Regions from separate parts of the Mesorhizobium sp. UC74_2 genome, predicted to be linked through region 3. Evidence: predicted binding sites of a transcription regulator. Region 3 holds the regulator's gene; each other region holds the start of a gene.

Region 1 (10,337 bases), 1.0 Mb from region 3:
TTGAAGACCGGGCTTGGCCTCCTTTCGGCGTGTGTGGCTGCGCTTCTGGCTGCAACTTCCGCCATCGCCAAGACCATCGAGCAGGAAAAACCTTACGCTGTCACCGGCACCACCGGCGCTGAACTCTACGCGTCGATCGGTCAGAATGGGCCGGAAGTGGGAAGAAGCGGTGGCCGCGTCATCGCGCACACATTCTTTAAGCTCACCTGGAGACGAAACTACGTCCCGGAAAACGGTGGCTGCACATTGAAGTCGGCAACGCCAACGCTGATCATCACTTACACACTGCCCAAGCCTGCAAACCCGCTACCGCCTGCAGTACAGAAGCGCTGGGATATCTTCATCGACGGCCTTCGTCGCCACGAGAAGGTGCATGGCGACCACATCAAGGCGATGCTGGCGCAGATCGAACGGACCACCATCGGCGTATCGGTGCCCAACGATCCCGGTTGCCAGAAGATCCGCCAGGAAATCCAGAAACCGCTTTCCGATGCCTCTGTCACGCAGCGCCAGCAGAGCCGTGATTTCGATCGTGTCGAGATGGGCGCCGGCGGAGCCATCCAGCGGCTCATTCTCGAACTGGTGAACGGCAACTGACGTCGCAGGACGACGGGGGCCGGTTTCTATTGGAATGCGGTCTCGGAGAACGAACGCAGCTTGCGCGAGTGCAGCCGCTCCATCGGCATTTCGGCCAGCTTCTGCATGGCACGGATGCCAATGGTGAGATGCTGCGACACCTGCCGCTTGTAGAACTCGGTCGCCATGCCGGGCAGTTTCAACTCACCGTGCAACGGCTTGTCGGAAACGCACAGCAATGTCCCGTAAGGCACACGGAAGCGGAAACCATTGGCTGCGATCGTTGCCGATTCCATATCGAGCGCGATCGCGCGTGACTGCGACAGCCGCTGCACCGGGCCGCGCTGATCGCGCAGCTCCCAGTTGCGGTTGTCGATGGTGGCGACCGTGCCGGTGCGCATCACCCGCTTGAGATCGTAACCGGAAAGCCCTGTCACTTCGGCGACAGCCTCTTCGAGCGCCACCTGGACCTCGGCCAGCGCCGGCACCGGCACCCACACCGGCAGGTCATCGTCCAGCACGTGGTCTTCACGCACATAGGCATGCGCCAGTACGTAGTCCCCCAAGGCCTGTGTGTTGCGCAGGCCGGCGCAATGACCAAGCATGAGCCAGGCATGCGGGCGCAGCACCGCGACGTGGTCGGTGATCGTCTTGGCGTTGGAAGGGCCGACGCCGATATTGATCATGGTGATACCGCCATGATCGCCACGCTTCAGATGATAGGCGGGCATCTGCGGCAGGCGTGGCGGTGCAATTCCTTCACTTGGCATCGTAGCGCCCGGTTTCGTCACGACGTTGCCCGGCTCGACAAACTCGGTATAGCCCTCACCACCTTTCGCCATCAGATCGCGCGCCATCGCGCAGAACTCGTCGATGTAGAACTGGTAGTTGGTGAACAGAACGAAGTTCTGGAAATGCTGCGGGCTTGTCGCCGTATAGTGGGTCAGCCGGTGCAGGGAGTAGTCGATGCGCTGGGCGGTGAAGGGGGCCAGCGGTCGTGGGTCGCCCAGCGCCACTTCGAAGGTGCCGTTGGCGATCTGGTCGTCGGTGCCGTCAAGATCCGGCACATCGAACAAGTCGCGGATCGGCCGGCGGATGCGCTCGGCCGCTGCGCTGTCGACATAGGTCCCTTCAAGGAAGGCGAAGTGCACGGGGATCGGCGTCTCCGATTCCGAAACGATGACCGGAACGCCATGGTTGCGCATGATCAGCCGCAGTTGTTCGGTCAGGTAGCTTTGGAACAGGTCCGGCCGGGTGATCGTGGTCGAGAACTGGCCAGGTGTCGGCATGTGACCGTAGGCCTGGCGCGAGTCCACCTGGGTGAAGGAATTGGTGACGACGCTCACCTCGGGATAGAAGGCGCGGTAGCGTTTGTCGTTGTCGCCGCCGGCAGCCAGCGCCGAGAAGGAATCGCGCAGGAACTTGGTGTTGCGTTCATACAGCGCGCGCAGCGCCGCGACGGCCTTGCCAGCATCGTCAAAGGATTGCCGGGCGTAGGGCTCCGGCATGACCACGGTTTCAATCGCTTGTGGGTAGATTCGCTTTTCCATGACCCATTATAGAGATGGAAAATGACAGTTGGGAGGGGTGTCCCTCGGACGGTTCGCTATTTGCTTTTTTAGATGCTGCTGCAGCATTCAGGCGCGCTGCAGACTCACCAGCAGGACCAGTCCAAGTCCCGTTTTCTTGGGTGCTGGCGCTTCTATGGTCGAACCGGCATTGGCACGCATCATCGGCACTGCCAGAACCGGTGCTGCAAGCAACAGCAGGATCAGTGTTGCACGGGGCAGAAGCCTCAGCAGGGTAATGGCGTTTTGCGCTAACGAGGTCATGGCGTTTCGTCTCGATCAAAATGAACTGGAGCAGGTGGTGCCGCATCGCAGGCCAGCCTGGTTCCAGCCGTGGTCCAGCCGTGCATTCTCTGCAACGAGGATCGCAAAACCCATGCCGAACAGCGCCGTCAGCAGGCAGACGATTGTGAAGCGGCGCGCGAACATCTGGGTGTCTCTCCTTCAATGTCGGAGAGAATGCCGCAACGTGGCTGAACCTCTTCTGAGATTGCCGTTCATCCAGGGTTCAAAATGATTGACGGGAAATTGAAACGTCCTGACTTGTCCTCCCGTTCTGAAAAGGGGGGAGCTTGTCTCTTCGGCACCATAAGAAAAGGCGCCTCCGCGTGGCGGAAACGCCTTGCCGTCATGTCGCTATGGGCTGTCCGGTTACAGCTTGGTCCAGGTCTGGCTCTTGCAGATCAGGCCGCCCAGCACGCAACCGCTCATCTTGAGCGAACTGCCGGACAGCGAAGCCTTGCCGTTATAGGTCTTGTCGGTGTCCGGATCGGTGATCGTGCCGGAATATTTGCCGTCGCCGGCAGCCTTGAATGATCCGATGGTCTTGCCGGCGTGCTTGCCGGTCTTCAGCGTGATCGAGAACGAGCCGCCGCCCGAGATCGCGGCAGTCGCGCCGGATGCGGTCTTCCAGTTGCCTTCGATCGGGTCGGCGAGCGCCATACCCGACATGATCAATGTGGCAGCAAGTGCCAGGCTGACTTTGCGAAACATCGAGTTCCTCCCTTTGCGCTTCAACTGGACGCCGGGTCCAGCCTCTCCATCCCTTACGCTCAGGTAAGCTAATCCAGTCCCCGGTAAAACAAAAGCCGTGCCGCTGGGGAAGGAAAGCTGCTTTTCTTTGACCTTCGTAAGACGTTGGAAATGCGCGATTTCAATTTCTTACCAAAATGGAAGCTTCGCCGTGGTTAGCGAAACCTTGTTTTCGCAGTCGCGAATTTTCATCGAATTTGAATGGAAACCCCGCAATCGCGCCCTTGCTATCCTTAACGGTTCCTCACGTTTACTTCTTGTTTTAGCTTTGTTTTCCTCAAATTAAGCAAGCCATTTAACGACGGATTCAAGCGTCCCCGGCATCCTGTGAAGCATCGGAAGAGCGCACGTCCACACCAAGAAACGGACGGCGGCTTTCAGGAGCAACAGGGTCAGACAAGGGGATTTCAAATGGCACGTTTCGAAATGCTTGAAGCTGGGGTCGGCACGATGGGCGCAACCGCGCAGGCCGACATTCTCTTCGAACTTGGCGTGATGTATGCAACCGGCCGCGATTGCGAGACCGATGTCATTGCCGCTCACAAATGGTTCAACATCGCAGCCATCAAGGGTTCGCTGCGGGCCGCCGAATGGCGTTCGGAACTCTCGTCGGCAATGTCCAAGGGCGAAATCGCACAGGCGCTGCGCGATGCCCGCGAATGGATGACCACGCACTGATTTCCATCCCAAAGGGATGGTGACGCCGCTCCAACGGCGCATACCAAGGAAGGCGACCGGCTAGCCGGATCGACCGGACAACAGGGAAGACTTCCTCAGGCTCTGCTCGGGGGAATAGCGAGAAAACCGCGACCGGTCGTGACAAGACCGGCGCGGTTTTCGCTTTGTTCGGCCGGGCTTGACGAACGACGGTTTTTTTCACCCATTCTCGATCGTGCGCGACAAAGGGGAGCGCAAAATGGGAGAGTTAGAGTGAAAACAACAAAATTCCTGGGCACAGCGCTGTTGCTGACGGCGTTGAGCACCTCTGTGGCTTATGCCAACGACATTTCCATCGCGGTTGTTGGACCGATGACGGGGCAGCTCGCCACGATCGGCGATCAATTCAAGCAGGGCGCACAGGCAGCCGCCGAGGCGATCAACGCTGCTGGCGGCGTGGGGGGACGGCAGATCAAGCTGGACATAGAAGATGACCAGTGCGACCCCAAGCAGGCGGTTTCGGTGGCCAACCGGATCGTCGGCAACGGCGTCAAGTTCATCGATGGCCATGCATGCTCGGGTTCGAGCATTCCGGCTTCCGCTGTCTACGCCGAGGCCGGCGCGCTGATGATGAGCCCGGCCTCCTCGAACCCGTTGATGACCGACGACGCGGCCAAGAAAGGCTGGTCGACCATCATGCGTCTTTATACCCGTGACGATGCACAGGGCGCCTTTATCGGCCCCTGGATCGCCAGGAAATATGCCGGCAAGAATGTTGTTGTTCTGCACGACAAGAGCGCATACGGCCAGGGCGTTGCCGACGCCGTGAAGAAGACGATGAACGAGGCCGGTCTCAAGGACGTCCTTTACGAAGGCATCAATGCCGGCGAGAAGGATTATTCGGCGCTCGTCACCAAGCTGAAGGACCTCAAGGCTGACGTCGTCTACTTCGGCGGCTATCACCCCGAAGGCGGGCTGATCATGCGTCAGGCGGCCGAGCAGGGTCTCAAGTTCCAGCTCATCATGCCGGATTCCATCGCCAGCCCTGAATTCTGGCAGGTCGCCGGCCCAGCCGGCGAGGGCACGATGTTCGTGTTCCCGTCGGATCCACAGGCGCGGCCGGAAGCCAAGGAAGCCATCGAGAAGATCAAGGGCAAGGGTTTCGCTCCGGAAGGCTTCACGCTGTTCTCCTATGCAACGATCCAGGCCATCGCCGAAGGCGTCAAACGCGCCGGCAGCGATGATCCGGCCAAGGTTGCCGCAGCGCTGAAGGATGGCAAGCCGATCAGCACCGTCGTGGGAGAGGTTGTCTTCGATGAGAAGGGCGACCTCAAGAACGCCAAATACGACATCAATCAGTGGCATGACGGCAAATATGCGCCGATCAAACAGGATTGATCCTTGGCAGGTTTCTGCTGAACAGAAGAATGGCTGGGCTCGTCCCGGCCATTCTGATTTCCGATGCTTCGACAAGACTGAAGCGAGTTTTGACTTCGATCACAAGAATTGATCATTGCATTAACCGGACGCATGCAATGCAGCCCGGATGGGCTTGACGAACTGCAAATTTTTGCGCCCATTGCACGCAAGCGCAGCCGGGAGGGCTTGCGCAAGGCAATGGGAGGGTTCGAGTTGAAATCAGCAAAGTTCCTGGGCGCAGCCGTGTTTGCCACGGTGCTCAGCGCCTCGGCGGCATACGCCGAAGATATTTCCATCGCGGTGGTCGGCCCGATGACCGGTCAGCTCGCTCCGATCGGTGATCAGTTCAAGCAGGGCGCCAATGCCGCTGCCGCGGCGATCAACGAAAAGGGCGGCATCGGTGGCAAGAAGATCAAGATCGTCGTCGAAGACGATGCCTGCGATCCCAAGCAGGCCGTTTCAGTCGCCAACCGCATCGCGGCTGCAGGCATCAAGTTCGTTGATGGTCACGCCTGTTCCGGCTCCACCATCCCGGCGTCTGCTATCTATGCCGAGAACGGCATTGTCATGATCACGCCGGCTTCGTCCAATCCGGAATTGACCGAAGCTGCCTTCAAGAAGGGCTGGCCGACGATCCTGCGCCTCTACATCCGTGACGACGCCGGCGGCAACTTCGTCGGTCCTTGGATCGCCAAGAAATATGCCGGCAAGAATGTCGTGCTGCTGCACGACAAGAGCGCCTACGGTCAGGGCGCTGCGGATGCGGTCAAGAAGACCATGAATGAAGGTGGCCTGAAGGAAGTCGCTTATGAAGGCATCAACGCCGGTGAGAAGGACTATTCGGCGCTGGTCACCAAACTCAAGGAACTGAAGGCGGATGTCGTTTATTTCGGCGGCTATCATCCGGAAGGTGGCTTGATCAAACGTCAGGCCAAGGAACAGAACTTCGATTTCCAGCTGATCATGCCGGATAGCCTTTCCAATCCCGAATTCTGGCAGATCGCCGGCCCGGCTGGCGAAGGCACGATGTTCGTGTTCCCGTCCGATCCCCAGGCCAAGCCTGAGGCCAAGGACGCTGTTGAGAAGATCAAGGCCGGTGGCTTCTCGCCGGAAGGCTTCACGCTGTTCTCTTATGGTGTCATCCAGGCGGTTGCCCAAGGCATCGAACGCGCCGGTTCGGAAGACCCGGCCAAGGTGGCGGCGGCATTGAAGGACGGCAAGCCCATCAGCACGGTCGTTGGTGAGATCACCCTCGACGAAAAGGGCGACATCAAGGATCCGAAGTTCGACATCAACCAGTGGCACGACGGCAAGTACGCGCCGATCAAGCTGGACTGAGTTCGTCGGCTCGATTTCCATCGGAGAATGGCCGGGCCTGTCCCGGCCATTCTCTTTTTGAAAGGGGCGATACCAGCCGCTCAGGCATCCGTTTCGACAAACCTCACGAGCACGGTGCCATCGGTTACCTGCGCACCCTCGGCCGCGATCTCTGCGATGGTGCCGTCATGAGGGGCGGCGATCGTATGCTCCATTTTCATGGCCTCCAGGATCAGCAGCGGCTGTCCCTTGACCACGGTTTCACCCGGTCCCGAGCGCACCACCTTGACCAGCCCAGGCATCGGCGCGCGCAAATTGCCGGCGCCTGTGCCCGCGTCATCCGCCTTGGCGAGCGGGTCCGGAACGCCGAAATTGTAACCGGTCGCGCCGGAGAAGACGGTGACGTGCTCCGGCCAGCGAGCCAACCGTTTGCCGCCACCGGCACGCAGCGAATGGATGCCATTGTCGGTGGCGACGTCGAACCCGCCGTCGGTGCGTGCGGTGATCCGGGCGCTGATGGTGCTTTCGCCTGCCTTGAGTGCGATGTTCCGAGCGCCCGCATGGAAATGGGCGTAGCCGACAAGCGATGACCACGGATTGGACGGATCGCGATTTTCCGCAACATCGGCGGCTGCGAGTGCCGCCGTGGCGATGACCTCGTCGCCTGGAGCGGGAATGGTGGTCAGTTTTTCCTGCTTGCGGCCGATCAGTCCGGTGTCCACATCGCCCGCGGCAAAATCCGGGTCTGCGGCCAGAGCCGCCAGAAAGGCCGTATTGGTGACAGAGCCCGCGATTTCCGTTGCCGCCAATGCGGTTTCCAGCGCCGAAAGTGCGGCCGTACGGTCATTCCCATGCACGACAAGCTTGGCGATCATCGGATCGTAATACGGCGAGACGGCATCCCCCTCACGCACGCCTGTTTCGATGCGCATGGTGGCACCGGCCGATGCTTGTTCGGGGAAACGCAGATGGTGCAGCGTGCCGATCGCCGGCAGGAAGCCTCTTGCAGCATCCTCCGCATAGAGCCTCGCTTCGAAGGCGTGGCCGGAAAGGGTGATCTGCTCCTGCGTCCTGGGCAGTTTCTCGCCCGAGGCGACACGCAGCTGCCACTCGACCAGATCAACGCCGGTGATCATCTCGGTGACCGGATGCTCCACCTGCAGGCGCGTGTTCATTTCCATGAACCAGAAGCGATCGGCCTTGAGCCCTTGCGACGCGTCAACGATGAATTCGATGGTGCCGGCACCAGAATACTTGATTGCTCTGGCGGCTTTGACCGCTGCCTCGGTCATCGCCTTGCGCAGGGCGGGCGTCATATCCGGAGCAGGGGCTTCCTCGATAACCTTCTGGTGGCGGCGCTGCGCGGAGCAGTCGCGCTCGTAAAGATGCACAGCGTTGCCAAAATTGTCGCCGAACACCTGCACTTCGATATGGCGCGGCTTGTCGACATATTTCTCAACAAGCACGCGGTCGTCACCGAAGGCTGCCTTGGCCTCGCGGCGGGCACCGGAAAGAGCCTCCGAAAAATCGTCGGGGTTGTCGACGCGACGCATGCCCTTGCCGCCGCCGCCGGCACGCGCCTTGATCAGCACGGGATAACCGATCTCGCGGGCCTTACCTGCAAGCAGTACGATGTCCTGCGCCTCGCCGTGATAACCGGGAACCACCGGCACGCCGGCTTTTTCCATAAGTCGCTTGGCGGCGTCCTTGAGACCCATGGCGCGGATGGAATCGGCTGACGGACCGATGAAGATCAGGCCGGCAGCGATGACCTGATCCACGAAGTCGGGATTTTCCGAGAGGAAACCGTAGCCGGGATGGATGGCCTCGGCGCCTGTCTGTTTTGCCGCGGCGATGATGCGATCTCCCTTCAGGTAGCTTTCGCCAACAGGAGATGCACCGATATGCACGGCTTCGTCGGCCATGGCGACATGCAGCGAGGTGGCATCCGCGTCCGAATAGACCGCCACGGTGGTCACGCCCAGTCGGCGCGCCGTGCGGATGACGCGGCACGCGATTTCACCGCGGTTGGCAATCAGGATCTTTGAGAACATTGGGGCCTCCATCGGCGAAAAGACGGCTCAAGCGCTCTTCGCGAACTCCACCAGCAACGAATTGAACTCCTTTCGCGAGGCGTTGGCGTGCGATTGCACCAAGCTACCCCTCGCGAAATCCGTCTCGACGAAACCTGTCCTGGGCATTTCTGCTTCTGCTCGCATCTACTTCGGCGTGATCACGACCGAAGGCGCGGAACGTTCGAAAGGGCCATGGAAGACCGCCTCGATGTTGTTGCCGTCGGGATCGAACAGGAAGGCGGCGTAGTAGCCGGGATGATAACTGCGCTCACCTGGCCCGCCATTATCCTTGCCGCCAGCGGCAAGCCCTGCCTCGTAAAATTTCGCTACCGTCTCGCGATCCGGGACCTGGAAAGCGAGGTGCACCCGCGATGTTGGCCCGTTGGCGGCGTCGATCCACAATTCGTCGGCGGAAAAGAAGCTGTCGCCCTCATGAATGGAATCGACGCGGCCGATGGCGGCAAGCACGGCGCGATAGAAACGCCTGGTCACCTCCAGGTCAGCTGCCCGAAGGTGTACATGGTCGATCAGGCGGCCACGATGGAATTGCATGGTCATCCTCCGATGTTGGCTAACGGAGGAAACAATGTGTCGGAAGAAGGCTGTACCGGCCACCCCACGCGGTGCGGCCGATACTCATATCGACTTTGCAAAGCGGCCTTGCGGCTGGAATAGGCGCAGCCTACTTCGAAGCGGCGATCTCGCAGACGCCACCTATGTTGATCTTGCCTCTGTAGCTGTCGCGGGTGCGTGTGCAGCTTGCCATTGCTTTTTCTTCCGCGGCGGCCTGCGTTTTTGCGTTCAGCGAACTGCCGCAGATGACGAAGATATCCCTCACGCGCGCATAGGGTGTGATCGCATAGGCTGAGTGACCGCCCGCCGCCACATAGGCCTTCCATGCCTTGGTGCAAGGATCTTTCGGACTGCTTGGCAAGGTCGGGGGAAAACGCTTGTCGCCCTGACTGCCTGCGAGAGGCTCCGCGCCTGCTATGTTTGAAGTCGCCGCAAGAATCACGCCAGCGAGAATGGATATATTCAGAGAACGAAGACGTCGCAATTTTACCCCCATGTGCCCAAAGCAGAACATGGCAGTGGGTAGATGAGATTATTGCCGGCGGCCAACTGAATTCTTTGAGCCAGCCGCCGATTCCGATGGGCCTCAATGAGGTGCAAGACAAAGCCACGGCATCACATCCTGAATACGCCGAACTTTGTGTCCTCGATCGGCGCATTCAGTGCGGCCGACAACGACAGCGCCAGCACCTCGCGCGACCTTGCCGGGTCGATGATGCCGTCATCCCAAAGGCGGGCGGAAGAATAGAGCGGGTGGCCCTCGCGTTCATATTTCTCCAATGTCGGGCGCTTGAATTCTGCCTCTTCAGCCGCCGACCATGTGCCGCCCTTGCGCTCGATGTTCTCCCGCCGCACCAGCGCCAGCACCATCGCCGCCTGTTCGCCCCCCATCACCGAAATACGTGCGTTCGGCCACATCCACAGGAAGCGGGGCGAGTAGGCGCGGCCACACATGCCATAATTGCCGGCGCCGAATGAGCCGCCGATGATCATCGTCACCTTCGGTACTTGTGCGGTTGCAACCGCGGTCACCAGCTTGGCGCCGTCCTTGGCGATGCCGCCGGCCTCGTACTTTTTGCCGACCATGAAGCCGGTAATGTTCTGCAGGAACACCAGCGGG
Region 2 (10,337 bases), 3.1 Mb from region 3:
TTGGCCAGACAGAGGCGGCGCACAGTCTGTGCGCGAACGTCCCTGCCGACATGAAGGCACACTACGTGCAACCTGCCGTTGGCCACTACGGCGTGTTCAACGGCTCGCGCTTCCGCTCGGAGATCGTGCCGCGCATCGTTGACTTCATCACCAGCTACGGCCGCAGCAACAGGGTCGCCGTGAAGCGGAAGGCCAGCAAGCCGGCTCAGGCTTGATCACGTATTTGTGAATAGGGCGGTATGTTGCCGCCATTTTGCGTGCGGATGGTTCGCAGAACCCTGCCGCCGCATTGTTATTTTCCTGACTGGACCGGATTTCGCGTGAAATCGGCATCGCCGGGTGTTGCGCAATCAGCGCAATGACGACGGCGCGGTTAACCCTTTCGGTGAATCCGCCACAGGGACGAATTGACACGCCATGTAAATCCTCATTAACGTTTCGTTAATAACAGGGGCGAGCGGGGGACGATGAATTCCTCACCAGCGACGCAAGGTTTGCGTGTCTTTGCGGCTGCGGCGATCGGGATCGCTGCTGCGGTCTGGGCGGTGCCCTCAGCCTCCGCGGCGGGAGCCATGGCGACCGGCGGCCCGACCACCCAGCCCATCGGCCACTACGAATTCTGCAAGACGCGTCCAGCCGAATGCTCGGTTCGCCCGAAGGATCTGGCGCCGGCCAGGCTGACGTCCGCGCTGTGGGGCAAGCTGACCCGCGTCACCGCTTCGGTCAACGCCGCGGTCAAGCCGCTCAGCGACCAGGAGATCTACGGCAAAGATGAGGTCTGGGCCTACCCGGACAAGGGCGTCGGCGACTGCGAGGACTATGTGCTCGAAAAGCGTCGCCGGCTGGCCAGGCAAGGTATTTCCCTTGCGAACCTGCTGGTGACGGTCGTGCGCAAGCCGGATGGCGAAGGCCATGCGGTGCTCACCGTGCGCACCGACAAGGGCGATTTTGTGCTCGACAACCTGACTGACAAGGTCAAGCCCTGGGATCAGAGCGGCTATCGCTTCCTGAAGCGCCAGGCCATCGACAACACCGGTCGCTGGGTCTCGATCCGCGAAGGCCAGCAGGTGCTGGTGGGCGCTGTTCAGTAGCGGTTTCTTTTCGCCATACGCTGCGCTGCGGCCAGGCGGACGTCGTCGAGCGTCAATTTATTCCAGAAGCCGTTCTGCACGATGTGCAACGTATTCCCGCGTGCCTGACAGAGCGAGGCACGTTCGGAAAACGTGCTTTGCAATGCATGGCGAAAACGAGCCACGTTTTGGACTGCGTCTCGAAATTCCAGCAAGGTGACACGATCCTTGTGAGGGGAGTAACCGCCGACGATCATGGCGCCTTCCGAGTCGCAGGCCAGCGAATGCCCGCCCGTGACCGTCGTCTGGCGGATCCTGGTGCGGCTGGTCGCGGTCGCGATTTCGACGATTGGAAAATCGGTATAGTAGTAGGCCCAGGCCGTACCGCGACTGACGTTCAAGGCATAGCAATCGGCCATGGATGGATCGTCGAGCCGCCAGAGGACGTTGCCCGATGGATCGAACTGAACCAGGCCCGCCATGCTGATGGGCGCCTTGGTTCCCGGCAGCTTCCAGCCATCGTTGCCGAATACGCCTTCGTCGAAATAGCCAACCCAGATGTTGCCGCGATCATCGCATTGCAGATGCTCGATTCCGTCGCCGAGACAAAATCGGTTGGCGACGCCCCCTTTGTCGTTGAACAGCATCGCGTTCGCGTCGGTCGGCCTGCAGCGGGCACTGGCGACGATCCAGCCGCCGTCCTGATGGGTGTCAAAGACCGGAAACGCCGTCTCCAGGGGAAATTCGATCGTCCCGTACTCCGTCATGCCGTCGAAGATCGACAGCCTGGCCATCGTGTCCTTGGTCAGCAGCGGCCGGCCAGCGCCTTTGGTTTTTACGTTGCGATACCAGTTTCCCGTCACATCGCAGGTGGATCTGAGCAATGCCAGAAGTCCGTCGCCCGTGATGGCATAGGAAACGTCGAACCAGCCGGGCTCCGGTTCCGGCAGAGGTGCGAAGGGAGAGGGCTGAAGAATTTCGATCAAGACGGGACCCTGGTTCAGCTGGGATCGTCATTCGAGAGTGAGTCGCCGCGCGTGGCAATACGGCCGATGGACTGCTCCTCAAGCGGCTTGCGACAAACGCTCCGGAGCCATGCGATACGAAATCGCCTCGGCCAGATGGATGCGCCCGACCGTTTCGCAATCATCGAGGTCGGCCAGGGTACGCGCGACTTTCAGCACGCGGTGGTAGGCGCGAGCGGAAAAGCCGAGCTTTTCGCTGGCTTCGCTGAGCAGGGCAAGGCCAGCCGTATCCGGCGCCGCGATCGCCTCGATCATGGCTGGCGAACAATGGGCATTGAGCGCAACGCCGGTCATGCCTTGAGCCTCGAAACGCCGGCGCTGGGTCTCGCGCGCCCGCACCACCCGCTCTGCCACAACCGCGCTCGGCTCCGCCTGATCCGGGCGGATCAGATCGCTGGCCGAAACGGCCGGCACATCGACCCTGAGGTCAATGCGGTCGAGCAGCGGTCCTGAAATGCGGGCCTGATAGTCGGTCCGGCAACGATCGCCGCGCAGGCAGCGATAACCGGGTTCGCCGGCCATGCCGCAACGGCACGGGTTCATCGCCGCGACCAGCTGGATGCGCGCCGGATATGCAACGCGATGATTGGCGCGCGCAATCACACAGTCGCCGGTTTCCAAGGGCTGGCGCAGCGCATCGAGCGTCTGCGGCGAAAATTCCGGGAATTCATCGAGGAAGAGTACGCCATTGTGGGCAAGCGACACCTCTCCGGGACGTGCTCTCACGCCACCGCCAACCATTGCCGCCATCGAAGCCGAGTGATGGGGCGCACGAAATGGCCGCCGGTCGGTCAGCTTGCCACCGGCGAGTTCCCCGGCAACCGAGGCGATCATCGAGACTTCCAGCAATTCCTTCGGTGCCAGCGGCGGCAGGATCGAGGGAAGACGCTGTGCCAGCATCGACTTGCCGGACCCGGGCGGGCCGACCATCAGCAGATTGTGGCCGCCGGCCGCCGTCACCTCCAGCGCACGCTTGGCACTTTCCTGGCCTTTGACATCGGCGAGGTCCGGCAGGTTGCGTGCGCTCTGATGCACGCCGGGTTCCGGGCGTGACAACACCTGCGTGCCGCGGAAATGGTTGGCCATCGCGATCAGGCTGCGTGGCGCGACGATATCGATGTCGGGGCCGGCCCAGGCCGCTTCTGGGCCACAGGCGTGCGGACAGATCAGCCCGCGCCCTTCGGCATTGGCGCCGACCGCCGCCGGCAGCGCACCCGCCACCGCCGCGATCGTGCCATCCAGCGAAAGCTCGCCCAGCACGACATAGGAGGCGAGCATGTCGCCCGGTATGGCGCCGAGTGCAGCCATCAGGCCAAGCGCGATGGGCAGATCGTAGTGGCTGCCTTCCTTCGGCAGATCCGCCGGTGCCAGATTGACCGTCACCTTGCGCGCCGGCATCGACAGGCCGGAGGCGTGAAGCGCCGCCTGGACGCGTTCGCGGCTCTCGGCCACCGCCTTGTCCGGCAGGCCGACGATGGACATGCCGACCTTGCCCGGCGCGATCATCACCTGCACGTCGACCGGCACGGCCTCGATGCCCTGGAACGCCACCGTGCGAACGCGAGAAACCATCCGAGCCCCCAGGCGGGCTGCCTACCCGCATGGCCGCAACGGCCACGGGGTCAAGAAAAGCATGGTTTCCCGATCAGATCAAGAACAATACATGAACAAAAACGCTTGCAGGATGTCGTCGCGTTGCCGCCCTGGCGAAGCAACGGAACGGCCGCGGGAAGGTCAGCCGCGCTTGGCTTCCACCGCATCCCAGAACAGGGCGGCGATGTCCGCGCCACCGAAGCGCTTCACTTCGCGTATGCCGGTCGGCGAGGTGACGTTGATCTCGGTCATGTAGTCGCCGATCACGTCGATGCCGACGAGGATGAAACCGCGTTGCTTCAGCGACGAACCGATACGGGCACAGATCTCGCGCTCCCGCGCGGTCAGGTCCGTCTTCTCCGCCCGGCCGCCGACATGCATGTTGGAGCGCGACTCGAATTCGGCGGGCACGCGATTGATGGCGCCGACCGGTTCGCCGTCGATCAGGATGATGCGCTTGTCGCCCTTGCGCACGTCCTTCAGGTAACGCTGGACAATGTAGGGTTCGCGGAACAGCTGGCCGAACATCTCCAGCAGCGAGGCCAGATTGCGGTCGGCCTCCTGCAGATGGAAGATGCCGGCGCCGCCATTGCCGTAGAGCGGCTTGACGATGATGTCGCCGAACTCCTTGCGGAAAGCGGCCACTTCCTGCGGATCCTTGGTGATCAGCGTCTCCGGCATCAGGTCGGCGAATTCGGTGACGAAGATCTTCTCGGGGCTGTTGCGCACCCAGGCCGGGTCGTTCACCACCAGCGTCTTCGGATGGATGCGTTCAAGAATATGCGTGGTGGTGATGTAGTTCATGTCGAAGGGCGGGTCCTGGCGCAGCAGGATCACGTCCATCTCGGCGAGATCCGTACGCACAGCCTCGCCGAGCGTGAAGTGGTCGCCCTTGACGTCGCGCACCTGCATCGCCTCGATCCGAGCGAAGACCTTGCCATCGCGCAATGACAGCCGGTCCGGCGTGTAGTGATACAATCTGTGACCACGCCGTTGCGCTTCCAGGGAGAGCGCGAAGGAGGTGTCGCCGGCGATGTTGACGGTCGAGACATGGTCCATCTGGACGGCGACTTCGAGGGACATGCAGGGTCTCCAATCTGGAGCAATTCCAGCAAGAGTGCGCAGCGGTTCTGCGTTCGGAATTGCACGATAACAAAGAGTTAGAGCGTCCCGCGTTTCCGCGAAAAGCGGCAACACTCCAACGAGCAGGACATGAAGCGACGCGCCTCAACCTGTCAAGCGCCGCAACCGCCTAACCGGTGACACCAGCGGTGGAAGGCGCAAGAGCATCGACCTCAGGCGTTGATGACGATCAGACCGCCGACGATCAATGCCGTGCCCAGCATATATCGCGCCGTAAGGGCCTCACCAAGCAGGCCCCAGGCAAGGAGCGGCACGACGCAGAAGGTCATCGCCATGAACGGATAGGCGACGGTGAGCGGCACGGATTTCAGCACATAGACCCAGACGATCGTGCCGATGCCATAGATGGCAAAGGCAGCGAGCAGGTAAGGATCCAGGATGGTTGCGATCAGGCCAGCCAGGTCGGCCGCGCCGGCGCGCGCGCTTGTGAGCTTGAAGAGGACCTGACCTGCCGAAATCATCAGCGGCGTCAGCACCAGACCCGCCAGCACAGGAAAAGGCAGCGCGCCGACCACGATCAAGCCCCGGGCCGGTCTTCGCAGTAGAAGATGTCGCGTCCGACATCGACACAGACATGGCTGGTCGGCACCGGATGCATCGCACGCAGGAACGAGTGCGTGTAGGGGAAGAAGTTGAAATGCGGATTGAAGGAATAGCGGTATTCCCGCTCGCGCGGGACGACGATGATCAGGCGTTTGCGGGCAATCCGCCGCAACTCGGCAATCGCCTGCCGATATTCGAGGACGTGCTCGATGACATGGGTGCAGACCACGGTGTCGAAGGCGCCATCCTCGAAAGGCAGATCCTCGATGCGCGCGGCGACATAGTCGATGCCGTCGATGGCGGCCGCATCCTCGACAACGAAGTCGACACCGACATAGCGGCCGCCTTCGCGCGCCGCGCGAATACGTTTCAGCAGAATGCCGGTGCCGCAGCCAACGTCGCAGACCGACTGACCGACCGTCGAGGCGATGATCTTCTCTATGCAGGCCTGCGAGTTGTCCGTGCCCTCATGAACCCGTGGATGGTCGCGATAGAGCGTCTCGTACTCCTCCGCGGTCAGGAAGGGAGCACGTTCGCGAAAGGAAGCCAGCCGCGCGATATGGTCGCCCCAGGCCAGGCTGGCGACAGAGCGGAACAGCCGCGAGTCGCGGATGACCGGCGGCAGGACATCTTCGAGAACAAAGCGGATGCGATTGGTGGTTTCGCGGTTCAAGGAGATTTCTCCAAAACGATTGCTGTCAAGCCGCCCTGTTCGACGCATCTGGCGTGGAGGCGGTACTGTTCTGGCGACCCGGCATGCTGAGATAAAAAATCCGCTTCTGCTCTGCCCGGCCCCGCGAGACGGAATCGAGGACCAGTCCGGTTGCCAGCATCAGCATCGACAGAAGCAGCAGTCCGACCGAAAGCACCCAGGTGGGAATGCGCGGCACGAGACCCGTTTCGGCGAACTCGACAAACACCGGCACGCCCAGGACCGCGCTGGCAGTCAGCAGCAAAATGGAAATCGCCCCAAAGAAGCGCAGCGGCTGCGTCTCCTTCATCAGCATGGTGAACATCCAGAGAATCCTGGCGCCATCCTGGAACGTTGACAGTTTTGAAGACGAGCCCTCGACGCGACGGCCATAGTCGAGTGCGATCTCGCTGACCGGCAGCTTGAGCTGCGAAGCGTGTACCGACATCTCCGTCTCGATTTCGAAGCCGCCCGACACCGCCGGAAAACTCTTGACGAAACGCCGGCTGAAGACGCGGTAGCCGGAGAAGATATCCGTGAAATCGCGTCCGAACAGGCGCTTGTACAGGCTGTTGAACAGGCGATTGCCGAAAGCGTGGCCTTGCCGCCCGGCATCGTTCGTGACGCCGCGCCTTGTGCCGACAACCATGTCGCAGCGCTCGGTAAGCAGCGTATTGATGAGCAGAGGTGCGTCCTCTGGCGCGTAGGTGCCGTCACCATCGGCCATCAGGTAGATATCGGCATCGATGTCGGCAAACATGCGCCGCACGACATTGCCCTTGCCCTGTCTTGGCTCGCGCACGACGACGGCGCCGGCAGCGCGTGCCTTCAGCGCCGTAAGGTCTTTCGAATTGTTGTCATAGACGTAGATCGTCGCGACGGGCAGCGCCTCGCGAAACCGCCGCACGACATCGGCGATGGTCAGCTCCTCATTGTAGCAGGGCAGCAAGACCGCAATCGTCGGTTCATAGCGGACTTCGTGTACCATCGCTGTTTCTCGCTGGACCCCGGCGACCGAGCGCTGGAGGCTGACTTTACTATTTATTGAAGCCGTTAAGGCTAGGTTTAGACACATCTGGGTTTGGGGGCTTTTCGATGGGCGCGGCCGAAAATAGGGCCTCGAGCTGGCGGCGTGATCTTGCCTGGACGCTTGTCGTCGCGCTGGTGGTGCTGACAATCAGTGCCATCGGCGGCTTCAAGACGATGAGCAACAGCAATGGCGACAATGACAGCCTGCTCAGACTCGTCGAAGTGCGCGATTTCATGGCCGGCCAGGGCTGGTTCGACCTGCATCAGTACAGGATGGGTCCGGAAGGTGGATTCGTCATGCACTGGTCACGGCTGGTCGACGTATTGCTCAGTGCTTTGATCCTGGTTGCAAAGGCTTTCGGCGCGCCCACATGGCTTGCCGAAAGCTTCGCCAAGGTGGCTTGGCCGACGCTGATGTACTGGCTGACCGCTTTCTTTGTCGTTCGGGCCGCGCGACGCCTTGGCGGTGATGCGGTGGGCCTCCCGGCGATGATCATCACCGGTGCCGCGCTGTACTTCATGGGTATTTTCGCACCCGGCGACATCGACCATCACAATATCCAGCTCCTGCTCGTCATGGCTGCCGTCAATTTCCTGCTCGCCGCGCCCGACTGGCGCCCAGCGGCCATGCTGTCGGGAACCTGCGCTGCCCTGAGCCTGGCAATCGGTATGGAAACCGCGCCGTTGGTTGCGGCAATCGGTTCGTGTGTGGCGGGTTTGTTTCTCTTCTCCGGAAGGCAGGAAGCGCCCACTGCGGCCGGTTTCGGGCTTGGTTTCGCCGGCGTTTCGGTATTGGTCCTTGTGTTGACGGTTGCCCCTTCAAACTGGGGAACGGCGACTTGCGATGCTTTCTCAGCGGTCCAATTTGCCGTTGCCTTCATTTGCGGAATCGGGCTCGCCGCCGCCGCTTCAGTCGACCGGTTCAATGCCAGCGTTTCGCGTAGGCTACTGGCCCTCGTTCTGTTGGCAGGCATCGTCGCCGTCGTCGTAATCCTGCTGTTTCCACAGTGCCTGCAGGCGCCGTTCGCCAATCTCGACCCCCGCCTGCACACACTCTGGCTGAACAACGTCGAGGAAGCACAGTCGCTGTTCCAGCTGATGAAACACGATCGCGCGTCGGTCGTCGGCTGCTACGTCACGCCGCTGATTGCACTGGTCCTTCTCGCCTTCCGCCTGATTCGTGGGGACCGTCGCCGCGTGGTCTACGTCATGACCGCGCTGCTGCTCATGGCCTTTGCCGTCAGCATCTGGCAGGTCCGGGGCATGGTATTTTCAGTCACCCTGGCGGTCATTCCACTCGCTGCCTGGGTGGCGATGTGGCGCGAACGCGCAGCAAGATCGCCGTCGTTGCGTACGTCTGTGGCAATGGTGCTGGCCTGGCTGATCTCGCTCAACGTGACATGGAGCACGGCGGCCCGGTCGACGACGATGTTGACCAACACCGCGCGAGAGAGCGCCGCTGAAAGCAGCGCGAGCGGATGCAAGGGCTCACTCGACTACGCCGTGCTGGCCGGCATGCCCGCAACCACGGTGCTGGCAGTCTCCAATCTCGGCTCACCGATCCTTGCCTATACCGACCATCGCGTGTTGGCCGGCCCTTATCACCGCAATGTCGAAGGCAACCTTCTCGTTCTGGACGCCTTCACCGGTCAGGCTGCAATGGCTCAGACAGTCGTTCGAAACCAGCATATCGGACTGGTCGCGCTCTGCCGCTCCGATCCCGAAGCCGGCAATCTCGTCGACGCGGCGCCGAACGGTTTCCTGGCCGAACTCCTCGAAGGCCAACTGCCAACCTGGCTGGAACCCGTGCCCGGCACGGCAGGCCAGCCGCTCGAGCTTTATCGTGTCAAACCCGACTAAGCTTCAGCCTGCCGGCGTCGTTCGCTGAGAAAGCGCCGGCTTATATTCGAGATACCTTTCTTAAACGGTTTGCTGTCACTCTGATAAGAAATTCCAGAATAAGAACAGGGACGCCGATGCAAACCTCGTTTGGCACCGGGCAGACGAACAGGGAGAATACGGATCTGGCCTTCACCGATCCGTTGACCGGCCTCGGAAACCACCGTCGTTTCTTCGACAAGGTGGAACGCTTGATTGCGGACCGTTCGGACGATCCGGCCCCTTTTGCCGTCGGCATTCTCGACCTCGACGGTTTCAAGCCGATCAACGATCTGTTCGGCCACAAGGCCGGGGACGACATCCTGATCCAGGTGGCGATGCGCCTGCGCGCTTCCATGGACAGCCATTCCACGGTCTGTCGTATCGGCGCGGATGAGTTCGCCTTTCTCTACCCGATGGTCTTCAGCGAAGAAGCCGCCACCGAGCGGGCGCGCATGCTGATCGAGATCCTGTCGGCGCCCTATGATGTCGGCGAGCGCACCGCCAGGCTTTCGGCCTCCACCGGCTGCTCGCTGTTCTATTCCGGCGAGGAGACGACCGAGATCCTCATCAACAAGGCGGAGACGGCGCTTTACCACGCCAAGCGCTCCGGCCGCGGCAAGGTCGTCGTCTATACTCGCGAGATGGAAGAGGCGGCCAAGCGCGTCACCCGCATCGAACAAGCCCTGCGACGCGCGGTTTCAGCCGGCGAGGTCGAGCCGCATTTCCAGCCGATCGTCGATCTCGGCACCCGCCGCACCATCGGCTTCGAGGCTCTGGCGCGCTGGTCGGATCCAGACCTCGGCCCGGTCTCTCCCGCCGTCTTTATTCCGATCGCCGAAGAGCGAGGCATCATCGGCCCGCTGTCGCAGCTGGTGCTGCGCAAGGCAACGGAGGCAGCACGCGGCTGGCCCGGCGATCTGTTCCTGTCCTTCAACCTGTCACCGTCGCAACTCGTCGACCAGAACACCGGGCTGCACATCCTGTCGATCCTTGACCGTACCGGTTTCGATCCGCGCCGGCTGGAGATCGAGATCACCGAGACCGGCCTGATGAACGATCCGATTTCGGCCGAGAAGATCGTCGAAGATCTGCGCCGCGTCGGTATCCGTGTCTCGCTCGACGATTTCGGCACCGGCCAATCGTCGCTCGGCCGCCTGCGCGAATTCAACTTCGACAAGCTCAAGATCGACCGCGCCTTCGTATCGTCCATCCTGGAGGATCGTCCGTCCGAACACATCATCCGGGCCATTCTGGCCATGTGCGAAGGGCTCGGCATGGATGTCGTGGCCGAAGGCATCGAGCAGGAGGCGCAGGCCGACCGGCTCGTGCAGTTCGGCTGCGCCGGCGGTCAGGGCTATCTGT
Region 3 (10,337 bases):
GTGGTGAAGTCGGTCGCCGAAGTATCCGACCAGATCCGCAAGGAACTGGCCGTCAACGAAGCGAGCCGCATCCTGCTCGATACACACGATTCCTATGAGGATGCGCGTGCTGGCGGCTCCACCATGCAGGAATCCGCCGACAAGCTGAAGTTGAAGGTGGTCCCGATCGAGGCCATCGACCGGACTGGCCAGCGGCCGGACGGGACGGTCGTGAACGGCCTTCCGGAATCGGTGTCCCTGATCCGCGCTGTATTTGACGCCGAACAGGGCATCGAGAATGAGGGGCTGACCACCGCCGACAATGGCTATGTCTTTTACGAATTGAACGGCGTCACGCCGGCTCGTGATCGCACCTTGGATGAAGTGCGGCAGAAGGTAGTCGCGGACTGGACCGAGGCCGAAGCTGAGAAGCGGCTTGCCGCCAAGGCGGACGAGCTGGAAAAGCGCGTCAAGGCAGGAGCCACCCTCGATACCGTCGCCGGCGAACTCAAGCTCGAAAAGCAGACCAAGCGCGGCTTGAAGCGTGAAGCCGACGATGCCGACTTTGGCAAGGAAGGCACCACGGCTGCCTTTGCCGTCGCCGAAGGTGGCTCCGGCATCGTCTCTGCCCCGACAGGTACCGCCAAGATCCTGTTCAAGGTGGCGGAAGTGTTCGAGCCAGCGGCCGCCGACGCCTCGGCGGTTCCCGACGACGTCAGGAAGTCCTTCGCGTCCGGCATGTCCGATGACCTGCTGGAAGAAATGGTCGCACAGCTGCAGTCGCAGTTCAGCGTCAAGGTTGACCAGGTGGCGATAGAGCAGGCTCAGCAGATCCGATGAGTGCTCTGAAGCCTCATATCGCCAAGGTTGCGGCGGGCAATACACTGTCCTTCGAGGAAGCGCGCGAAGCCTTTGACATCATCATGTCGGGCGATGCAACGCCAGGCCAGATCGGCGGCTTCCTGATGGCGCTGCGCGTGCGTGGGGAAGCCGTCAGCGAGATTTCCGGCGCGGTCGCAACCATGCGCGACAAGATGCTGCGCGTAGAGGCCCCAGCCGGCGCGGTCGATATCGTCGGCACAGGCGGGGACGGTTCGCATTCGCTCAACATTTCGACTGCATCCGCTTTCGTCGTCGCAGGCGCCGGCGTTCCAGTGGCCAAGCATGGCAATCGTGGCCTCTCCTCACAGACTGGTTCGGCCGACGTGTTGACCGGCCTCGGCATCAAGATCGACCTCACGCCCGAAGCGATCGGTGATTGCATTGCCAGGGCTGGCGTCGGCTTCATGTTCGCGCCCTCACATCATCCAGCCATGAAACATGTCGGCCCGGTGCGCGGCGAACTTGGCACCCGCACGATTTTCAACCTGCTTGGGCCCCTCTCCAATCCTGCAGGCGTCGGCCGCCAGATGGTCGGCGTGTTCGCGCCGGAATGGATCGTTCCGGTAGCGGAGACGTTGAAGGCACTGGGCGCCGACCACGCCTGGGTGGCGCACGGCGACGGCTATGACGAAATCACCACCACCGGCGAGACCGACGTGGCTGAACTGGTTGGCGGCGCAATCCGCACCTTCAAGCTGACGCCGGAGATGGTCGAGTTGAAACGTCATAGCAAACAGGACCTGCGCGGCGGTGATGCCAGCTACAATGCAGAGGCCCTGCGCAAGCTGCTTTCCGGCGCGCCGGGTGCATATCGTGATACTGTGCTGATGAACGCCGGTGCGGGCCTGGTGGTGGCTGGCAGGGCGGCAACCCTCGAAGACGGAGTGAAACAGGCCGCGACAGCCATCGACTCCGGCAAGGCCAGGGCAGTGCTGGAAACGCTGGTCAAGGTTTCCAACGAATAAGTCAGGACCGACGACAATGGCCGATATCCTGCGCAAGATCGAAGCCTACAAGCGCGAAGAGATTGCCGATGCCAAGGCGCGCATACCGCTCGCCGAGATCAAGGCGCGTGCCGCCGATGCCGACCGTCCGCGCAGTTTCCTGGCCGCACTCGAAGCCAAGCGCGCTGCCGGTGCCTTTGCGCTGATCGCGGAGATCAAGAAGGCAAGCCCGTCCAAGGGATTGATCCGCGCCGACTTCGACCCACCGGTCCTCGCGAAGGCATACCAGGCCGGCGGTGCTGCCTGCCTGTCGGTGCTGACCGATTCACCATCTTTCCAGGGCGCGCCGGAGTTCCTGACCTCGGCCCGCGAGGCTGTTGCTCTTCCGGCATTGCGGAAGGACTTCCTGTTCGATCCCTACCAGGTTTACGAAGCGCGCGCCTGGGGCGCCGACGCGATCCTCATCATCATGGCAAGTGTCGATGATCGCCTGGCCGCGGAGCTCGAGGATACCGCTTTTTCGCTCGGCATGGACGCGCTGGTCGAGGTGCATGACGAGAAAGAGACCGAGCGCGCCCTGAAACTCAGGTCGCGCCTCCTCGGCATCAACAATCGCAACCTGCGCACGTTCGAGACCAGTCTCGAAACCTCAGAACGGCTGGCGGCGATGGTGCCGGCCGATCGCTTGCTGGTCAGCGAAAGCGGCATCTTCACCCATGACGACTGCCGCCGCATGGAAAAAAGCGGCATCGGCACCTTCCTCGTCGGCGAGAGCCTGATGCGGCAGGCCGACGTAACAGCGGCAACGCGCGAATTGCTCGGCCTCGATGCCAGAGCCGAGGCCGTCTGAAGATGTCCGGGAACGCCCTCACCCATCTTGGTGCGCAGGGCGAGGCGCACATGGTCGATGTCGGCGACAAGGCCGAGACGGTGCGCACAGCGGTGGCCGAAGGTTGCGTTTCGATGCAGGCTGCGACACTGGCCATGATCCTCGACGGAAATGCCAAGAAAGGCGATGTGCTGGGGACTGCCCGCATCGCTGGGATTATGGCCGCAAAAAAGGCACATGAGCTGATCCCGCTCTGTCATCCCCTGCTGTTGACCAAGGTTTCACTCGATATCGAACCGGACCACGCCTTGCCTGGCCTGAAGGTCACGGCACTTGCCCGCGTCACCGGAAAGACCGGCGTCGAGATGGAGGCGCTCACAGCCGCTTCAGTCGCCTGTCTCACCATCTACGACATGGCCAAGGCAGTGGATCGCGCAATGACCATCTCCGGCATAAGGCTGGTGGAAAAAACCGGCGGGAAGTCCGGAGACTACAAGGCGGGCGCCTGATGTCGCTGGTTCCGGTCGAAGAAGCGTTACAGCGGCTGCTGAGCGATGCCGAACCGCTTGGTGCCGAGACCGTAGCGTTGGCGGACGCCTTTGACCGGGTGCTGGCGGCCCCGTTGGCGGCGCTGCGCACCCAGCCGCCTTTCGATGCTTCCGCCATGGATGGCTATGCAGCGAAAGCTGCCGACGTCGCAGCAACGCCGGCCAGGTTGAAGGTGATCGGCAGCGCACCAGCCGGCCGTGCGTTCCGGGGCACAGTCGGCAGCGGCGAGGCGGTGCGTGTCTTTACGGGTGCACCTCTGCCCACCGGCGCCGATACCATCGTGATCCAGGAAAACGTAAGCGACCTCGGCGACGACACGATCGAGGTTCACGAGCCCTCTTCCGAGGGGCGTAATGTCCGTCGCAAAGGCCTGGACTTCAATGCCGGTGACGTATTGCTCAAGAAGGGCCGGGTTCTCGACGCCGCCGCGCTCTCGCTTGCCGCTTCCGCCAACCATCCGGCCGTTGCCGTGGTGCGCCGCCCACTGGTGGCCATCATCGCCACCGGCGACGAGTTGCTTCCACCTGGTAGCACGCCGGGGCCGGATCAGATCATCTCGTCCAATGCCTATGGAGTGGCAGCGGCAGCTCAGTCCGTCGGTGCGCGTGCGCTGGACCTTGGCATCGCCCCCGACAACAGGGAAGCAATAGCCGCCGCAATACGGCAGGCAGTCGAGGCTGGCGCCAACGTGATCGTCACGCTGGGTGGCGCTTCTGTCGGAGACCATGATCTCGTCCATGAGGTCCTGACCGGTGAAGGCATGACATTGGATTTCTGGAAGCTCGCCATGCGCCCCGGAAAACCACTGATGTTCGGCCGCATGGGTGCAATCCGCTGCATCGGGCTGCCCGGCAACCCCGTGGCTAGTCTGGTCTGCTCGCAACTTTTCCTGAAACCCCTGCTCGCGCAACTCGGTGGACGGCCTTTCAGCCAGAACATCCGCGAAGCGCGGCTCGCCACCAACATGGGAGCCAATGACCGCCGTCAGGACTACATCCGTGCCCGGGTCGAACTCGACGGCGACGCATTGAGGGCTACCCCGTTTGGCGTGCAGGATTCCTCGATGCTCCGGACTCTCTCGGAGGCCAATGGCTTGATCATTCGAGCGCCGCACGCTGCGGCAGCAGAAGCCGGCTCCATCTGCAACGTATTGATGCTGCGCTGACTCCAGGGGGCCCTGGCTGTCTTCCGTCAGCCAGGGCTCGATCATCGGATCAATTCAGGACTTCGACGATTTCGTGGGTTTCCGGATCCACGAGAACTGTCCTGTTGTCGATGACAGTGTAGCGGTACCGTGTGTCGGGAACTTCATGGAGCGTCACCGTTTCGGGTACCCTCGAGCCCAGATTGAGCTCCAAGCCCAGAACGTTGATTGAGGCCACCGGATTCTTGTGGACGTATTCGCGGATGACGGTCTTTTGCTCCGGTTGGATCACGATCGCATTTGGCCGTGCTTCGGGGACCACCAAGGTCCGCGTTTCTGGAACCACCACGGTGTCCTGTGCATAGGTGGCGCCAATGCCTGCGAGCATTGCGCAAAGGGCATACATAGGAAGAAGCGTTTTCATCGTTCTCTCCTTTCAAGCAAGATTGCCCAAAGGAAGAATGTCGCTGGCAGATACACGTTCCGAAATAAATTAAGGTCTTCTTGCGGCGACTTTGTGCGAACGAGACCAGAGGATGCGGTCTCTGAGACAATACCGGGAGCCGACAACGTCACTTTGTTCGGGCTGCTCAGACTCCTGTCCGCCGCTGGCTCCCGGATATTTTCGGCTCACCTGAAGCGATGGGTGCGCCTGTTTTCGATGCTGTCAGCGGCAGTGGTACAACTGGATATCCAGTGCTGCCCCGGGCAGTTCATCTGACGATCACTTCACTGCGCGCTTCGGCAAGACAAGGTCATCGACCGTGTAGGTGTGGAATTCGCTTCTCGATACGGTGTCGAGCTTCCGGAATTTCTCCAGGAATACAGGATCGGAGAAAAACTCGCTGACATTGCCGGCACCGTGGATTGCTTCGACATTGACGACGGTTTCGCCGTCGGTGCTCTTGGCGAGCGTACTCCAGAGAAAACCTTCCTTGCGCTCTGCCACGTAGTGCACGACATCCTGGATGACAGCAAACGCCTCCTCCTGCTTTCCTGGATGGGCGTGAATGACGTTCACGACAAAAGTCGTTGACTGAGGAGATGCAGAAAAGGCTGCGGTAGGCTTGTCCATGAGTGTCTCCATCTGACGATTGCGGCGATCTTGCCGCGGCAACCTCTGGATATTCAGGACAGATGAGCAGATAAATGCCCATTCTCTCCCATCAATAACGAAGAAAATTCCGCAATTGGACAAGCTTGGACCACTCGGTATCTTCGTACAGGTTGCGGAAGCCGGTAGCTTTATCGGTGCCGCGCGCCGGCTCGGCCTCACAGCCTCGGCCGTCGGCAAGGCGATTGCGCGGCTCGAAAACGAAATGGGCGCCCGTCTCTTTCACCGCTCGACACGGAGTATGGCTCTGACAGAGGAAGGCAGTTTCTTTCTCGAAACCTGCCGGCGCATTCAATCGGAATACGAACAAGCGCAGATCCAGCTTTCGAGATCGCAGGCGAGCCCTCGAGGACAGCTTCGCGTCTCTCTCCCGCTCGCGGGCATGCTGTTGATGCCCACTATATCGGCCTTCATGGAACAATATCCGGATATCAATCTCGACCTTGATTTTACAGACCGGCTGGTCGACGTCATCGAAGAGGGCTTTGACGCGGTGATCCGCACCGGAGACATCCGGGACACGCGCCTGATAAGCCGCAAACTCGGTACTTTTCGGCACAAACTCGTCGCGGCACCGAAATATCTCGCCGAACATGGCACGCCCAGAGTGCCGGAGGACCTGCTCAAGCACCGCTGTCTCCACCATCGTTATGCGAATTCGGGGCGGCTCGAGCCCTGGCCCCTCGTGCGCAGCGGTTGTGACCTGAAACTCGATCTTCCCGTGACCACCGTTGCCAGCACGCTGGAGCCGCTGATCTACCTCGCCGAACGGTCCTTCGGTATCACCTGTCTGCCGCCGTTCGCCGTGTCTGCAGAATTGGCCGAAGGCAAGTTGGTACCGCTGCTGACGGATTATCTCGGCGAAACGGGTACGTTTCGAATATTGTGGCCGACAAATCGCCATCTCTCGCCCAAAGTACGGGTTTTCGTGGACTACATGGCTGAGAATCTATTTGCCGAGTAAGGGTAGGGCAGCATCCTTCGGCCGGCTCTGCGACGGGAGATATGGCAACAGAGAACGGCCTGGCTTCTTGCTAGGCTGAACAAAGCGTCAACAAATTCATTAAACTTTAAATGGTTGCGGAACACAAATGGAACAGATAGTGTTTGTTCCGGGTTTGTTTTTCTGATTCCGGTTCCGTTCCACGGAGGGTGGCGATGCTGACACGCAAGCAACATGAGCTCTTGCTCTTCATCCATGAGCGGCTGAAGGAAAGCGGAATCCCCCCTTCTTTCGACGAAATGAAAGAGGCGCTGGACCTGGCCTCCAAGTCAGGAATCCACAGGCTAATAACTGCTCTGGAGGAACGTGGCTTCATCCGCCGATTGCCGAACCGGGCTCGCGCGCTGGAAGTGCTGCGGTTGCCGGATTCGATTGCTCCCGGCCTTAACGCAGCCAGGAAATTTTCTCCGGCGGTCATCCAGGGCAGCCTGGGGCGTTCTGTACCCAAGGAGCCGCAACGCCTGCAGGCGCCTAGCAATGACGACGACGTCGCAGCTTCCGTTTCCATCCCCGTGATGGGACGCATCGCTGCCGGTGTACCGATCGACGCGATCCAGCACCGCACCCATTCGATTTCCGTACCGCCGGACATGATTTCGGGAGGCGAGCACTACGCCCTGGAAGTCAAAGGCGACTCCATGATCGAAGCCGGCATTTTCGATGGCGATACGGTCATCATCCGCAATGCCAATTCGGCCAATCCCGGCGAGATCGTCGTGGCATTGGTCGATGAGGAAGAGGCGACGCTCAAGCGTTTCCGTCGCAAGGGTGCCTCGATTGCGTTGGAAGCAGCCAATCCTGCCTATGAAACACGAATCTTTGGACCGGATCGGGTCAAGGTACAGGGTAAACTGGTCGGATTGATCCGTCGCTATTAGACCGGACACCCTACAAATTTAGCCGACTACAGATTGCCGGAAACAGACTTTCCGGGAAATTGTGTGTCTGAATGGGCGGGGTGGTTTGAGTTCGACGGTTTGGGCTTGGATTTAGGCGTTTTTTCAAGACGAGGCGGCAATCCCCTCGCCTCGCGCGTAAATTCCCGCTGGACATGCCAGGGTCGATCTTTGGCATCGATCGCGAACGAGATATTAGCCGGCTTATCTGGCGAGGAATCGAAGCGCACCGCAGCACTGCCGACGCGGGCCAGATCCTGCTTGGTGACGACCACCACAGTCGGATCGTTGCAGGGGTCTGGTGCGGTCGCATCGTCGATCACAATGAGTGCCGCGACTCCGCAAGCCGATCTGGCTGCATCGATGCGAGCGGTCGTCACCACGACAGCACCCGATGGATGGCGAGCGAAGCACAGCTGGCGTGTGCACAGGAATGGCGTGCCAAGCGGCATGTCGAGTGCATTTTCTACAGTCAGTTCGACGTCACTCGAAACATCTTCTGGCAAGACCGTCGTCTCTACGTTGAGCGCCCGGCGCCAGTTGTCGAGCGTGAAGGGATTGGGTCGTGCCCGGCTGACAGCGAGTTTGTCATCGCCGACTGGCAGGGCAACGAGCCGTGCGTCCTCCGAGATCAACACATCGGGCGTTTCTACATTGCCCATCGCTGTCAGACCGGCCAGCACAAATGGCAATGCCAGCAAACGTAGCCATGTCGTCGCCATCGCACCGATGGCAAGCGCCACGGCAATGAAGAGCACCGATTGCGTCGAGACAAGGCCAACCCCGTCAACCGGGGAGCGCTGCGAAATCCAGTCCGCGATCACCATCATCACCGTCAGTCCCTTGCCCATCGCATAGAGAAACGGTCCATCGGCGCCAAACGGCATGGCAATCGCGCTGAGAACGGCAGCCAGCATGACAAACGAAACCACTGGCATCACCGCCAGGTTGGCGAACAAACTCAGGGGTGAGACCCGCTGGAAATGCCAGACCGCGAACAGCGCCGTGGCAAGGCCGGCGATGATCGAGGTTGCTGCCATGCCAGCAACCGCAATCAGCGACTTGTGCGCGAGAAAGCCGGTGAACGAGCGTGCCAGCGGTGCCGGGGTAGGCATGACTTCACGCCGTTGCGCCCAAGCCGCATACGCGCCGATCAAGGCGGCAGTCGCGGCGAACGACATCTGGAAAGACGGACCGACCACTTCATGCGGCGCGGTCAGGATCACGATCATCGCCGAGATTGCCAGGTTGCGCATCGACAGCGCCGCTCGGTCGAACAGTACCGCAATCAGCATCACCGACAGCATGATGAAACTACGCTCCGCCGCGACCACCACCCCGGAGATCGCGAGATATGCGGAAATCGAACAAATGGCTGCGAACGCAGCATATTTCTTGACCGGCCGGCGCGCTGAGAAATCCGGAAACAACGCGAAAGCGCCGCGCAGCAGTAACATCACGGTTCCTGCGACGAGTGCCATGTGCAGGCCGGATATCGAGATGATGTGATAGATACCCGTCCTTCGCATGGCTTCGTTGACGGAGTCCGGAATGCCGGCGCGCACCCCGACAATCAGTGCCGCGGCGATCTCGCCCTCAGGCCCACCAATCGAAGCGCGAATGCGATCCGCGATCGTTTCGCGTGCGGTCTCGACGGCCACCGACAGCCGAGTGGGCAGCGATGCAGGTACCTTCTCCAGGGATTCAAGCTTCGGCTTGCCCATGAAGAACCCAGTCGCGCCGATCCCGTCGAAATAGCTTTCGAAAGAAAAATCATAGCCGCCGGGCCGCACCGGACCGGCTGGCGGCATCAGCCGGGCATAGCCGGACACGATCGACCCGGCGCGGATTTCGGCCGGCATTGCCAAAGCCGAAAGCCGCACCCGCTCCGGCTGATAGCGTAGCTTGGGCTTTTCAGTACCGATGACGTCGAGCGTCAGCCGCGTGCGTCCACTGGCCATCGGCTCGACTGAAATGACGCGGCCTGTCACCCTGGTCGACACCTGTGCTCCCAGTACGTTGCTCGGCATGCGCCACGTCTCGACCTTGCCGGCAAGGATACCGAGCACGAGGAAGAGGACGGCCATCGCGGCGAGATGCAAGCCAAGGCGGGAGCGTGAAAGCAGCGCAATGACAGCAAGGACAGCACTGCCGGCAATCAACTGCGCGAAGGCCGGCTCGCGATCGAGTGAGAAATAGACCGTCGCTCCAGCCCCGAGAAAGACCGGCGCGAACAGGAACGCGACGCCGCGATCCAGCTCCAACGCGATCGCCCCGGCGAACGGGCCGCGCAGGTCCCCGCCAACCAGCTTTCGCAAGTTCTGCCAGCGGGTTTCCAGCCATGGCTTGTCGCCGGAAGGCATATCCAGGGCATCGGAACGAGGATGCTGGCGCGCTGCCAGCAGATCATCGAGCGATGATGGCATTCCGATCGGCTGAATGTCAGGCGATGCCGCCGCGGCATTGCTGTCATCGACGGCCGGAGACACGAATAGAAGACGCTCGTTGATGCCCTGTTCGGCATCAGCGCCCCCTCGCCCAACCCTCCCCGGTCCAGCCATCGGGCCTGCCCCTTGCGCCCCTGACCTCCTATGCTACATGAACGCCCAAACAACGAAAGTCCGCGCTCCTGCGCTTCTTCCCGAGAGTTCCATGTCCGATCAGGTCGTAACCCGTTTCGCTCCCTCCCCCACTGGTTATCTGCATATTGGCGGCGCACGCACGGCGCTGTTCAATTGGCTCTACGCCAGGCACACCAATGGCAAGATGCTGCTGCGCATCGAGGATACCGACCGCGAGCGCTCGACTGACGCCGCCACCGCCGCCATCCTCGAAGGACTGAGTTGGCTGGGCATGACCTGGGACGGCGAGGCCGTTTCGCAATTCCAGCGCGCCGCGCGCCACCGCGAGGTCGCCGAGGAACTGGTGCGGCTGGGCAAGGCCTATTATGCCTACGAGACGCCAGCCGAGTTGGACGTCATGCGTGAATCCGCCCGC

What was found. The regulator LexA, encoded in region 3, represses DNA repair genes until DNA is damaged. The targets are predictions, from matches to a motif close to TGTTCNNNNTGTGTTCNG.
Region 1: a site for LexA is predicted at 3,435-3,452, ahead of ACFJIU_RS15515 (sel1 repeat family protein). Genes of this name have one in related genera too.
Region 2: a site for LexA is predicted at 3,748-3,765, ahead of ACFJIU_RS25855 (YifB family Mg chelatase-like AAA ATPase). Genes of this name have one in related genera too.

The regions. Positions count from the first base shown of each region.
Region 1 is NZ_CP170562.1:3,167,730-3,178,066, reverse strand. It holds gene ACFJIU_RS15540 (DUF922 domain-containing Zn-dependent protease) at 1-597, shown strand, start outside; gene ACFJIU_RS15535 (AMP nucleosidase) at 624-2,126, opposite strand; gene ACFJIU_RS15530 (hypothetical protein) at 2,214-2,408, opposite strand; gene ACFJIU_RS15525 (hypothetical protein) at 2,424-2,573, opposite strand; gene ACFJIU_RS15520 (DUF2147 domain-containing protein) at 2,796-3,137, opposite strand; gene ACFJIU_RS15515 (sel1 repeat family protein) at 3,588-3,854, shown strand; gene ACFJIU_RS15510 (ABC transporter substrate-binding protein) at 4,107-5,231, shown strand; gene ACFJIU_RS15505 (ABC transporter substrate-binding protein) at 5,466-6,590, shown strand; gene ACFJIU_RS15500 (acetyl/propionyl/methylcrotonyl-CoA carboxylase subunit alpha) at 6,671-8,623, opposite strand; gene ACFJIU_RS15495 (VOC family protein) at 8,789-9,196, opposite strand; gene ACFJIU_RS15490 (hypothetical protein) at 9,327-9,530, opposite strand; gene ACFJIU_RS15485 (carboxyl transferase domain-containing protein) at 9,833-10,337, opposite strand, start outside.
Region 2 is NZ_CP170562.1:5,310,743-5,321,079, forward strand. It holds gene ACFJIU_RS25840 (polyhydroxyalkanoate depolymerase) at 1-215, shown strand, start outside; gene ACFJIU_RS25845 (transglutaminase-like cysteine peptidase) at 468-1,091, shown strand; gene ACFJIU_RS25850 (hypothetical protein) at 1,085-1,864, opposite strand; gene ACFJIU_RS25855 (YifB family Mg chelatase-like AAA ATPase) at 2,135-3,667, opposite strand; gene gshB (glutathione synthase) at 3,830-4,771, opposite strand; gene ACFJIU_RS25865 (transporter) at 4,984-5,346, opposite strand; gene ACFJIU_RS25870 (class I SAM-dependent methyltransferase) at 5,349-6,047, opposite strand; gene ACFJIU_RS25875 (glycosyltransferase) at 6,073-7,053, opposite strand; gene ACFJIU_RS25880 (GtrA family protein) at 7,161-8,954, shown strand; gene ACFJIU_RS25885 (putative bifunctional diguanylate cyclase/phosphodiesterase) at 9,071-10,337, shown strand, end outside.
Region 3 is NZ_CP170562.1:2,162,201-2,172,537, reverse strand. It holds gene ACFJIU_RS10575 (SurA N-terminal domain-containing protein) at 1-819, shown strand, start outside; gene trpD (anthranilate phosphoribosyltransferase) at 816-1,826, shown strand; gene trpC (indole-3-glycerol phosphate synthase TrpC) at 1,843-2,655, shown strand; gene moaC (cyclic pyranopterin monophosphate synthase MoaC) at 2,658-3,143, shown strand; gene glp (gephyrin-like molybdotransferase Glp) at 3,143-4,348, shown strand; gene ACFJIU_RS10550 (DUF1236 domain-containing protein) at 4,398-4,751, opposite strand; gene ACFJIU_RS10545 (antibiotic biosynthesis monooxygenase) at 5,052-5,402, opposite strand; gene ACFJIU_RS10540 (LysR family transcriptional regulator) at 5,518-6,405, shown strand; gene lexA (transcriptional repressor LexA) at 6,600-7,322, shown strand; gene ACFJIU_RS10530 (ComEC/Rec2 family competence protein) at 7,349-9,901, opposite strand; gene gltX (glutamate--tRNA ligase) at 9,993-10,337, shown strand, end outside.